One region of the Streptomyces sp. NPDC001663 genome, then DNA from elsewhere that is predicted to be linked to it. Evidence: riboswitches for the same ligand, from Rfam matches in the RefSeq annotation. Region 1 holds a riboswitch; the other holds the start of a gene.
What was found. A riboswitch is a leader RNA that binds a small molecule or an ion and turns the genes downstream of it on or off. The one in region 1 is predicted to bind cyclic di-AMP.
Positions count from the first base shown of each region.

Region 2: another riboswitch for cyclic di-AMP. It lies ahead of ACFY1L_RS02490 (peptidoglycan DD-metalloendopeptidase family protein); the one in region 1 lies ahead of ACFY1L_RS35750 (M23 family metallopeptidase).

Region 1 is NZ_JBIAUR010000012.1:349,161-353,711, forward strand. It holds gene ACFY1L_RS35735 (dihydrofolate reductase family protein) at 1-121, shown strand, start outside; tRNA gene ACFY1L_RS35740 (tRNA-Met) at 226-299, shown strand; gene ACFY1L_RS35745 (PP2C family protein-serine/threonine phosphatase) at 407-1,504, shown strand; cyclic di-AMP (ydaO/yuaA leader) riboswitch at 1,729-1,886, shown strand; gene ACFY1L_RS35750 (M23 family metallopeptidase) at 1,898-2,914, shown strand; gene ACFY1L_RS35755 (aldo/keto reductase) at 2,978-3,925, shown strand; gene ACFY1L_RS35760 (PrsW family intramembrane metalloprotease) at 3,966-4,551, opposite strand, start outside.
Region 2 is NZ_JBIAUR010000001.1:513,292-517,842, reverse strand. It holds gene ACFY1L_RS02495 (alpha-galactosidase) at 1-1,524, shown strand, start outside; cyclic di-AMP (ydaO/yuaA leader) riboswitch at 1,830-2,008, shown strand; gene ACFY1L_RS02490 (peptidoglycan DD-metalloendopeptidase family protein) at 2,013-2,936, shown strand; gene ACFY1L_RS02485 (Tat pathway signal sequence domain protein) at 3,156-4,551, shown strand, end outside.

The DNA of each region.
Region 1 (4,551 bases):
GGACACGTTCGTCGAGGACGCCGACGGCAGCGGGCTGCTGGCCGCGCAGGGCGTCGAGGTGGTCGTACTCCCGGAGCACGAGGAGCGGGCCAAGGCACCGAACGGCCACCTGCTCGCATGAGCCGCCGCAGGTCATGACCGGGCCGCGGAAACCGTGCATGACCGGCCCGCGAACAACCCGTGTGCTGACAGCCCCGCGGATGGCGTATGCTGGTGACACACCGACGCGGGGTGGAGCAGCTCGGTAGCTCGCTGGGCTCATAACCCAGAGGTCGCAGGTTCAAATCCTGTCCCCGCTACTCAAGGCTCAGGGTCGGAGTCCAGTCACTGGACTCCGGCCCTGAGTGTTTCCCCCGATCGGCCTTCACGGCTCGCGCCCCGATCCCGCTCCCGGAAACCTGGAGCCGTGGAGCAGGAGGGGCCGATCTCGTACGCGCGCACCTTCGCCCGCATGCTCCCGCCGCTGCTGCTCGTCGTCGGGGCGATCTACGACTACCTCACCCCGTCGGAGTTCACCGCGGGCCCGCTCTTCACCGCCGCGCCCCTGGTCGCCGCCCCGCTCTACTCGCGCCGGGGCACCGTCCTCACTTGCATCGCGTCCGTCCTCGTCGTCGCCGCCGTCCATCTCGAGCTCGGCATCCTCTTCCACATCGACTCGATCACCGAGCTGGCGACCGTGCTGACGGTCGCCGTGCTGGCCGTCCTCATCAACCTCCTCGTCCGCCGCGGCCGCGAGCAGCTCGCCTCGCAGCGCGAGAGCGCCGAGGCCGCCCAGCGCGCCGTCCTGCCCCAACCCGCCGAGCGGATCGGGGGGTTCGCCATCGCCGCACGCTACGAGGCGGCGCAGGAGGACGCCTTCATCGGCGGCGACCTGTACGCGGTGCAGGACAGCCCGCACGGCGTACGGCTGGTCGTGGGCGACGTACGGGGAAAGGGGATGGGGGCGGTGGCCGCCGTCGCCGTCGTCATCGGGGCGTTCCGCGAGGCCGCCGAGCAGGAGGCCACGCTGGAGGCGGTCGCGCAGCGGCTGGACCGGGCGCTGGCGCGCGAGGCGGTGCGGCGAGAGGGGATCGAGCTGTTCGAGGGGTTCACGACCGCCGTGCTCGCCGAACTCCCGCACGGCGACGGCATCCTGCGGATCGTCACCCGCGGCCACCCGCCCCCGCTGCTGCTGTGCCCCGACGGCACCGTGCACACCCTGCACGCCCGCGAGCCGGCCCTGCCGCTCGGCATGGCCGATCTGGGCATCTGGCCCGACCGCGCCGAGGAGATCGAGTTCGCCGGCGGGGCCACGCTGCTGCTGTACACCGACGGGCTGTCCGAGGCACGGGACGAGCACGGGGTGTTCTTCGACCCCGCGGACCGGCTCTCCGGCCGGGTGTTCCACGACCCCGGCGCGCTGCTCGCCCGCCTCGCGGAGGAGGTGCGCCGGCACACCGGGGGCGGCACGACCGACGACATGGCACTGCTCGCCGTACGACGGCCGACTCCTGACCGAATGTGACCGCGTGTGATCGGGCGACCGCCCTCCGCATAACAACTGACATACCGTCAATACCTGTGAGGTTCTTGAGGTGTGGCCAACTCGCCCGATTTTCGCCGCTCCTGGCACGTACGTCCTGGCCAGAAAGGTTAATGATCAAGCGGAACACCTTGGAATCGGCACCCCGGGTCTATTAACGTTCGATAACGCAGCGCGGTCGTCCCAGCCGTCACAAGAGGCGGCTCCGTGCGCACGCGCCGAATCCCGCAAGGGAACCGGGGAACCACCACCCTGGGGTGAATCGCGCTGATACCGCCGTGGACCCACGGCAGGTATACGCGCGTAGGAGACCTTCCTGCTCCGAACCCGTCAGCTAACCCGGTAGGCGAGAAGGAAGGAAAGGAGCACGCCCACGTGGCGTCCAACCCGCCTGCCCCGGCAGCCCCGTTCGTGCCGAGCACCGAGCCCTTCGGCTTCGCCGGCCCCCGCACCGACGAGGGTCCGTGGGAGGAGTGGAACCCCACCGAGGAGTCCCTCCGCCCGGTACGCGGCCGGCATCGTGTGGCGAAGCAGCGCGGCGGGGGACTCGCCCGCAGCTCCACTGTCCTCGGCGTCGGTGTCATAGCCGCCGTCGGCGCGGGCGGCATGGCCAGCGCCAACACCGGCAAGCCGCCGGTGTCCATCTCCATGCCCGATCTGCCCTCCGTGTTCGGCGACTCCGCCGACGCCCCCAAGGGCTCCGCCACGGCGCTCAGCGATGTCGGCGTGACCTCCGCGGACACCGCGCAGGGCGCCAAGGGTGCCGGTGAGGCGCTGCGCGACCGCATCATGGCGCAGGCCGAGTCGCAGCAGGTGCAGATCGACAGCAAGGCCCAGTCGGCCACCGAGGCGGCCCTCGCCAAGCAGGTCGACGACGCGGCCGCCAAGGCCGAGAAGGAGGCCGCGGCCAAGGCCGAGGCCGCCAAGGAGAAGGCGGAGGCGGAGGCCAAGAAGGCGGCCGAGGCCGCGCGCCTGGCCGAGCTGGCCAAGCAGTTCAAGCTGCCGGTCGTGTCGTACACGATCACCGGCACCTTCGGACAGGCCGGCTCCATGTGGTCCTCCGGCTACCACACGGGCCTCGACTTCGCCGCCCCCACGGGCACGCTCATCAAGGCCATCCACAGCGGCACCATCACCGAGGCCGGCTGGGCCGGCTCGTACGGCTACCGCACCATCCTCACCCTCGACGACGGCACCGAGCTGTGGTTCTGCCACCAGTCGTCGATCAGCGTGAGCGTCGGCCAGAAGGTCAGCACCGGTGACGTCATCGGCCGCATCGGCGCCACCGGCAACGTGACCGGCCCGCACCTCCACCTCGAGGTCCACCCGAACGGCCAGTCCACCGGCATCGACCCGATGACGTGGCTGCGCAGCAAGGGCCTCAACCCCTGACGTTTACAGGATCTTTGCGGGCGTGCCGGAAGGACTGTTCCGGCACGCCCGTTGACGTAGTACATGACTTCTCTTCGCAAGCTCGGCTCCTCCGACCTCGAGGTCTTCCCGCTCTCCCTCGGCGGCAACGTCTTCGGCTGGACGGCCGACGAGGCCACTTCCTTCGCCGTGCTCGACGCCTACGCGGCCGTGGGCGGCAACTTCGTCGACACCGCCGACTCCTACTCGGCGTGGGTCGACGGCAACCAGGGCGGCGAGTCCGAGACGATCATCGGCAAGTGGGTCAAGGCGCGCAGCAACCGCGACGACGTCGTGATCGCGACCAAGGTCAGCCAGCACCCCGACTTCCCGGGCCTCACCGCCACCAACATCAAGGCCGCCGCCGACGCCTCCCTGCGCCGCCTCGACACCGACCACATCGACCTCTACTACACCCACTTCGACAAGCCCGAGGTGCCGGTCGAGGAGATCATCGGCGCGCTCGACGAGCTGGTGAGGGCGGGCAAGGTGCGGCACATCGCCGTGTCCAACATCTCCGCCGAGCGGCTCGCCGAGTCCCTGGAGTTCTCCGACCGCGAGGGCCTGGCCAAGTACGTGGCCATCCAGCCCCACTACAACCTGGTCTCGCGCGACACGTACGAGGGCGCACGCCAGGACCTGGCCGCGCGGTACGGCCTGGCCGCCGTTCCGTACTTCGCCCTCGCCTCGGGCTTCCTCACCGGCAAGTACCGCCCCGGTACGACGGTCGAGGGTGCCCGTGCGCAGGCCGGTGCCGGCAAGCACCTGGAGACCGAACGCGGCCGCAAGGTCCTGGCCGCCCTCGACGAGATCGCCGGCTCCCGCGCGGTCCCGGTCGCGACGGTGGCCCTGGCCTGGCTCGCGGCCCAGCCGACGGTCGCCGCCCCGATCGCCTCCGCGCGCACGGTGGAGCAGCTTCCGGCACTGCTGGGGGTGGGGGAGCTGACGCTCACCGAGACCGAGGTCGCCCGCCTGACCGCGGCGTCGGCCTGACGCCCGTCCTTTCCGAGCGCTGCGCCTGTCTTTTCGGGTGCTACGACCGGTACGGGTTGTACGCGGGATTCGGCATCGCCGGGTATCCGTACACCCCGTACATCGGCCAGGGCGGCGCCACCACCGGCACCGGGGGCGCGGTGACCCGCGCCGCGTAGTCCAGCGCGGGCCGCGCCGGTTCCCGCCGGCTCCACAGCTCGTGGAGCAACTCCCGTTCCCGTACGACGAAGTCGGCGCCGGCGCGGCCACGGCGCCCCCGGTGCCGCAGGAACGCCAGGGAGGTCGCGTACGCCTCGTACTGCGCGACCTCCCTTGCGGCGGGCTTGCCGAAGTGCTGGGCGGCGTACTGGCGGGCCAGTCGGCGTGCCCGCATCGAGCCGAGGGCGTAGGGCTCGACCGGGGTGAGCCAGCCGGCGACGGCGTAGGCGGGCAGTTCCTCGCGGACGGTGCGCAGTTCGCGCTGGCGGGTCCAGATGACCAGCCAGGTCAGCAGGCCGAACGCGGGAACCATGAAGGCGGCGTAGACCGCGAAGAAGCCGTACTCGCCGAAGGTCGAGGAGCCGTTCCAGATCGCGTGCATGCTCATCGCGAGCAGCAGGCCGGAGAGCGGGACGATGACGCGGCGC
Region 2 (4,551 bases), on a different contig from region 1:
AAGGTCATCGGCAGCCGCCGCGGCCACACCGGGCACCAGCACTTGCCCTGGGTCGCGCTCGACACCGACGCGACCGAGGAGCGCGGCGAGGTCTACGGCTGTGCTCTCGGCTGGTCCGGTTCCTGGCGGATCGCGGTGGCGCAACTCCCGGACGCGCGCGTGCAGATCACCGGCGGCGCCGGCTACGACGACTCCGGGCTGCTGCGCCTGGAGGCGGGGGAGTCGTACACGTCCCCCGTCTTCGCCGGCCTCTGGAGCGACGGCGGCTTCGGCGGTGCGAGCCGCGCCTGGCACGCGTACCAGCGCGCGTACGTCATCCCGGACGCCGACCGGGACCGGCCCGTGCTGTTCAACTCCTGGGAGGCCACGGAGTTCGACATCTCCGAGGAGCAGCAGGGGACCCTTGCGCGCCGGGCCGCGGCGATCGGTGTCGAGCTGTTCGTGGTCGACGACGGCTGGTTCGGCAAGCGCGTCAGCGACCGCGCCGGACTCGGCGACTGGACGCCCAACCCGGACCGGTTCCCGAACGGCCTCAAGCCGCTCGCGGACTATGTGCACGCCCTCGGCATGCAGTTCGGCATCTGGGTCGAACCCGAGATGATCAACCCAGACAGCGACCTCTACCGCGCACACCCCGACTGGGTGCAGTTCCAACCGGGACGAAAGCGGACGGAATTCCGCAATCAGCTCGTACTGAACCTGGCCCGGGAGGACGTCCAGGAGTACCTGTGGGAGCGACTCGACGCGCTCCTGTCCAGCGCCCCGATCGACTACGTGAAGTGGGACTTCAACCGCTGCTTCACCGACGCGGGCTGGCCGGACGAGCCTTACCCGCAGCGGCTCTGGGTCGACCATGTCCATGCCCTGTACGCCCTGTTGGATCGGCTGCGGGCGGCCCACCCCGACGTCGCCTTCGAGTCCTGCTCGGGCGGTGGCGGCCGGATCGACCTCGGGATCATGAGCCGTACGGACCAGGTGTGGACCTCCGACAACACCGACCCGCTCGACCGGCTCGCCATCCAGCACGGCTTCAGCCAGATCCACCCTGCGCGCGTAATGGCCGCCTGGGTCACCGACAGCCCGAACACCCAGCTCAACGGGCGGGTCAGCTCGCTGCGCTTCCGGTTCGTGAGCGCCATGGCGGGCGTACTCGGCGTCGGCGGGGACCTGACTCAGTGGACTGAGGAGGAGCTTGCCGAGGCTCAGGAGTGGGTGACGCTCTACAAGGGGATCCGGCCCCTCGTGCAGCACGGCGACCTCTATCGGCTCCGACCCCCGACGGGTGGACTCAGCGCGGTGCAGTACGTGCGCGGGGACGAGGCGGTTGTCCTTGCCTGGCTCCAGGCTCAGAGCTACGGCGAACCCGTACCGGCGCTGCGGCTGCGCGGCCTCGATCCGGCAGCATCGTACGAATGCCTCGAAACGGGCGAAGTTCACGGGGGTGCCGTATTGCTGCATCACGGACTTCGTACCGGATTGCGCGGTGACCTCGATGCGGCGATCTTCCGGCTGCGTCGCATCTGAGTCGTCTGTCCGAATTGGCGCGTTGATTCTGCTTCATCATCCTTCGTTCCAACTCGCTCTGGAATGAGGTGTGGTGGAGCAGTGTCACGTGAGGAGCGTCATATCCGTGACCGTGCGTGGCCCGTCATGTTCACGTAATTCACATGCTTTACATGGGGGTTTGGGTAAGGAGATGCTCCCGTAATTCACGCTGGGTAACCGCGAATTCCCACAAGGGATCAACAGAATCCCATTCACAGGGAACCGTCACTTGTCCCTTTGCGTCGCGGTCGCTTACGTTCGCCACCAATCCGGACGGACGCCCAATCCTGCCGCCGCCCGGTGCCCGCACAACTCACCCGTGAACGGCAGGAGCGGGGGACCCACAGGTACAACTGCCTGTTCCGGTCTCCGGAACGGCTAGGGGTTAAGTCGCGTCCAAAACGCGGCCGGACATCTCCAGTTCGCACCCGACAGCTCACCTCGTAGGCGCCGGAGAGGAATTCGCCATGCCCGCGAAGGGTAAGCACCGCCGCCCGAAGTCCCAGCGTTTCACTCGCTCCATCGCCGTCGCCGGAACCGGTGGCGCAGCCCTTGCTCTTCCGCTCATGGGCGCCGCCGGGGCCCATGCCGCCACCCCGCAGTCCGCTTCCCAGTCGGTTTCGGAAAAGACCGTCCAGTCCCTTCCGGCCGCCGAGAAGAAGGCGACCGAGAAGAAGACCGCGGGCGTGCGGACCTATTCGGTCCGGGCCGGTGACTATCTCTCGAAGATCGCCGACGAGCAGCACGTCGCCGGCGGCTGGAAGAAGCTCTACTCGGACAACCGCCGGGCCGTCGGCGACGACCCGTCGCTGATCCACCCGGGTCTGAAGCTCACGATCGGCAAGAAGGCCGCGACGAGCACCACCAAGTCCTCGTCCTCCGCCCCGTCGAAGGCCTCTGCGTCGAGGGGCTCTTCGGCGAAGTCCTCTTCCTCCTCGAAGACGACCGCCACGCAGGCCGCCGAAACCACCAGCACCGCGAACGGGTTCACGCTCCCGGTCGCCGGTGCCACCGTCGGCACGGGCTACCACGTGGCCGGCAGCATGTGGTCCAGCGGGTACCACACGGGCGTCGACTTCGTCGTCCCGACCGGCACCTCCCTCAAGGCCGTGGGCGCGGGCACCGTCGTCTCCGCGGGCTGGGGCGGCGCGTACGGCAACCAGGTCGTCATCAAGCTCGCCGACGGCTACTACGCGCAGTACGGCCACCTGTCCCAGCTCTCCGTCTCGGCAGGCCAGACCGTGACCGAGGGCCAGCAGATCGGCCTCTCCGGAGCGACCGGCAACGTGACCGGCCCGCACCTGCACTTCGAGATCAGGACCACGCCGAACTACGGCTCCGACGTGGACCCGGTCGCCTACCTCCGCTCGAAGGGCGTCGGAGTCGGCTGACCCCCCGCCGACCCATCGCCTGACACGCCGCCGAAGGCCGGACCCCGATCCCCGGGTCCGGCCTTCGGTGTCTTCGGCTTTGCGGCGCCATGATCGCTTCATTGCGGTCTTGTGGCGGGTGGTGCAGGGCTGTCGACAGCGAGGGGAAAGTGGGGACACAGTGATCTCCGTAGCGATGCAAGCGCTTTCTAACGCCTTTCGAGGCCTACGGAGGTCCCCGTGCCCGGCGTCGACCGACGCACCGTCATCAAGGGCGCCGCAGCCGCGGCCGCCGCCGCCCAGTTCTCCTGGGCCCGCACCGCCGCCGCGGCGGACGGCTACGACGCCGAACTCCACTGGCTGGAGGGCCAGGCCCCGGACGTCCACGCCGGTGCCACCTGGGGCGTGCCCTGGGCGCGCGGCGCCCACCGGCCGGAGCAGAGGTTCCGGCTCGCGAGCGCGGACGGCGCGGACGTCCCCGTACAGACCTGGATCACCGGCTACTGGCCCGACGGCTCGGTCAAGTGGACCGCGCACGCGATCGCGCCGGACGCTCCGAAGGCGTCGGCGTACCGGCTCACGGCCGGAACTCCCGCCACGCCCGCGCGGAAGGTCACCGTCACCCGCTCCGCCGGACGCGTCGAGGTGTCCACCGGCGTCATCACCGCCGTCTTCGGCGCGAAGGGCTCCGACACGGTCGTCCGCAGTGTCCGACGCGGGACCGTCGAAATCGCGCGGGCCGGTCAACTGGTCGCCGTACGGCAGGAGTCCGTGCGCGAAGGCGCGGACGTCGAGCAGTTCGCCGGTCGTGTCGAGAAGGTCGAGGTGGAGCAGGACGGCCCGGTGCGGGCCGTGGTCCGCGTCGAGGGCCGGCACCGCCGCGGGGGGCGCACCTGGCTGCCGTACACGCTGCGTTTCGTCTTCTTCGCCGGCGCCGAGGCCTTCCGTCTGGTGCACACCTTCGTCTGGGACGGCGAGCAGAAGCCCGGCTCCGACGAGGGCGACTTCCTGCGCGGCCTCGGCATCCGCTTCACGGTGCCGCTCTCCGACCAGCCGTACGACCGGCACATACGGTTCGCCGACTCGGGCGGCGGCCTGTTCGGCGAGGCCGTCCAGGGCATCACCGGTCTGCGCCGCGACCCGGGCCGGGCGGTCCGCGATGCCCAGATCGCCGGCGAGAAGCTGCCGGACACGTCCACCTGGGACACGCGGGTGTCGAGCCGCCTCGCCTACATCCCGAAGTGGGGCGACTTCACGCTCACCCAGCCCACCGCCGACGGCTATGTCGTCCGCAAGCGCACCAAGGCGGGCCACGGCTGGATCCAGGCCGCCGCCGGTCGGCGCGCGGGCGGCTTCGGCTACGTCGGCGGAGCGGGCGGCGGACTCTCCTTCGGGCTGCGGGACTTCTGGCAGCGCCACCCCACCCAGCTCGACGTCCGCGGCGCCGCGAGCGAGGCCGCCGAGGTCACCCTCTGGCTCTACTCGCCCGAGGCCCAGCCCCTCGACCTGCGCTTCTACCACGACGGCCGCGGCCAGGACACGTACGAGAAGCAGGCCGAGGGCCTGGAGATCACGTACGAGGACTACGAACCCGGCTTCGGCACCCCGTACGGCATCGCCCGCACCAGCGAACTCA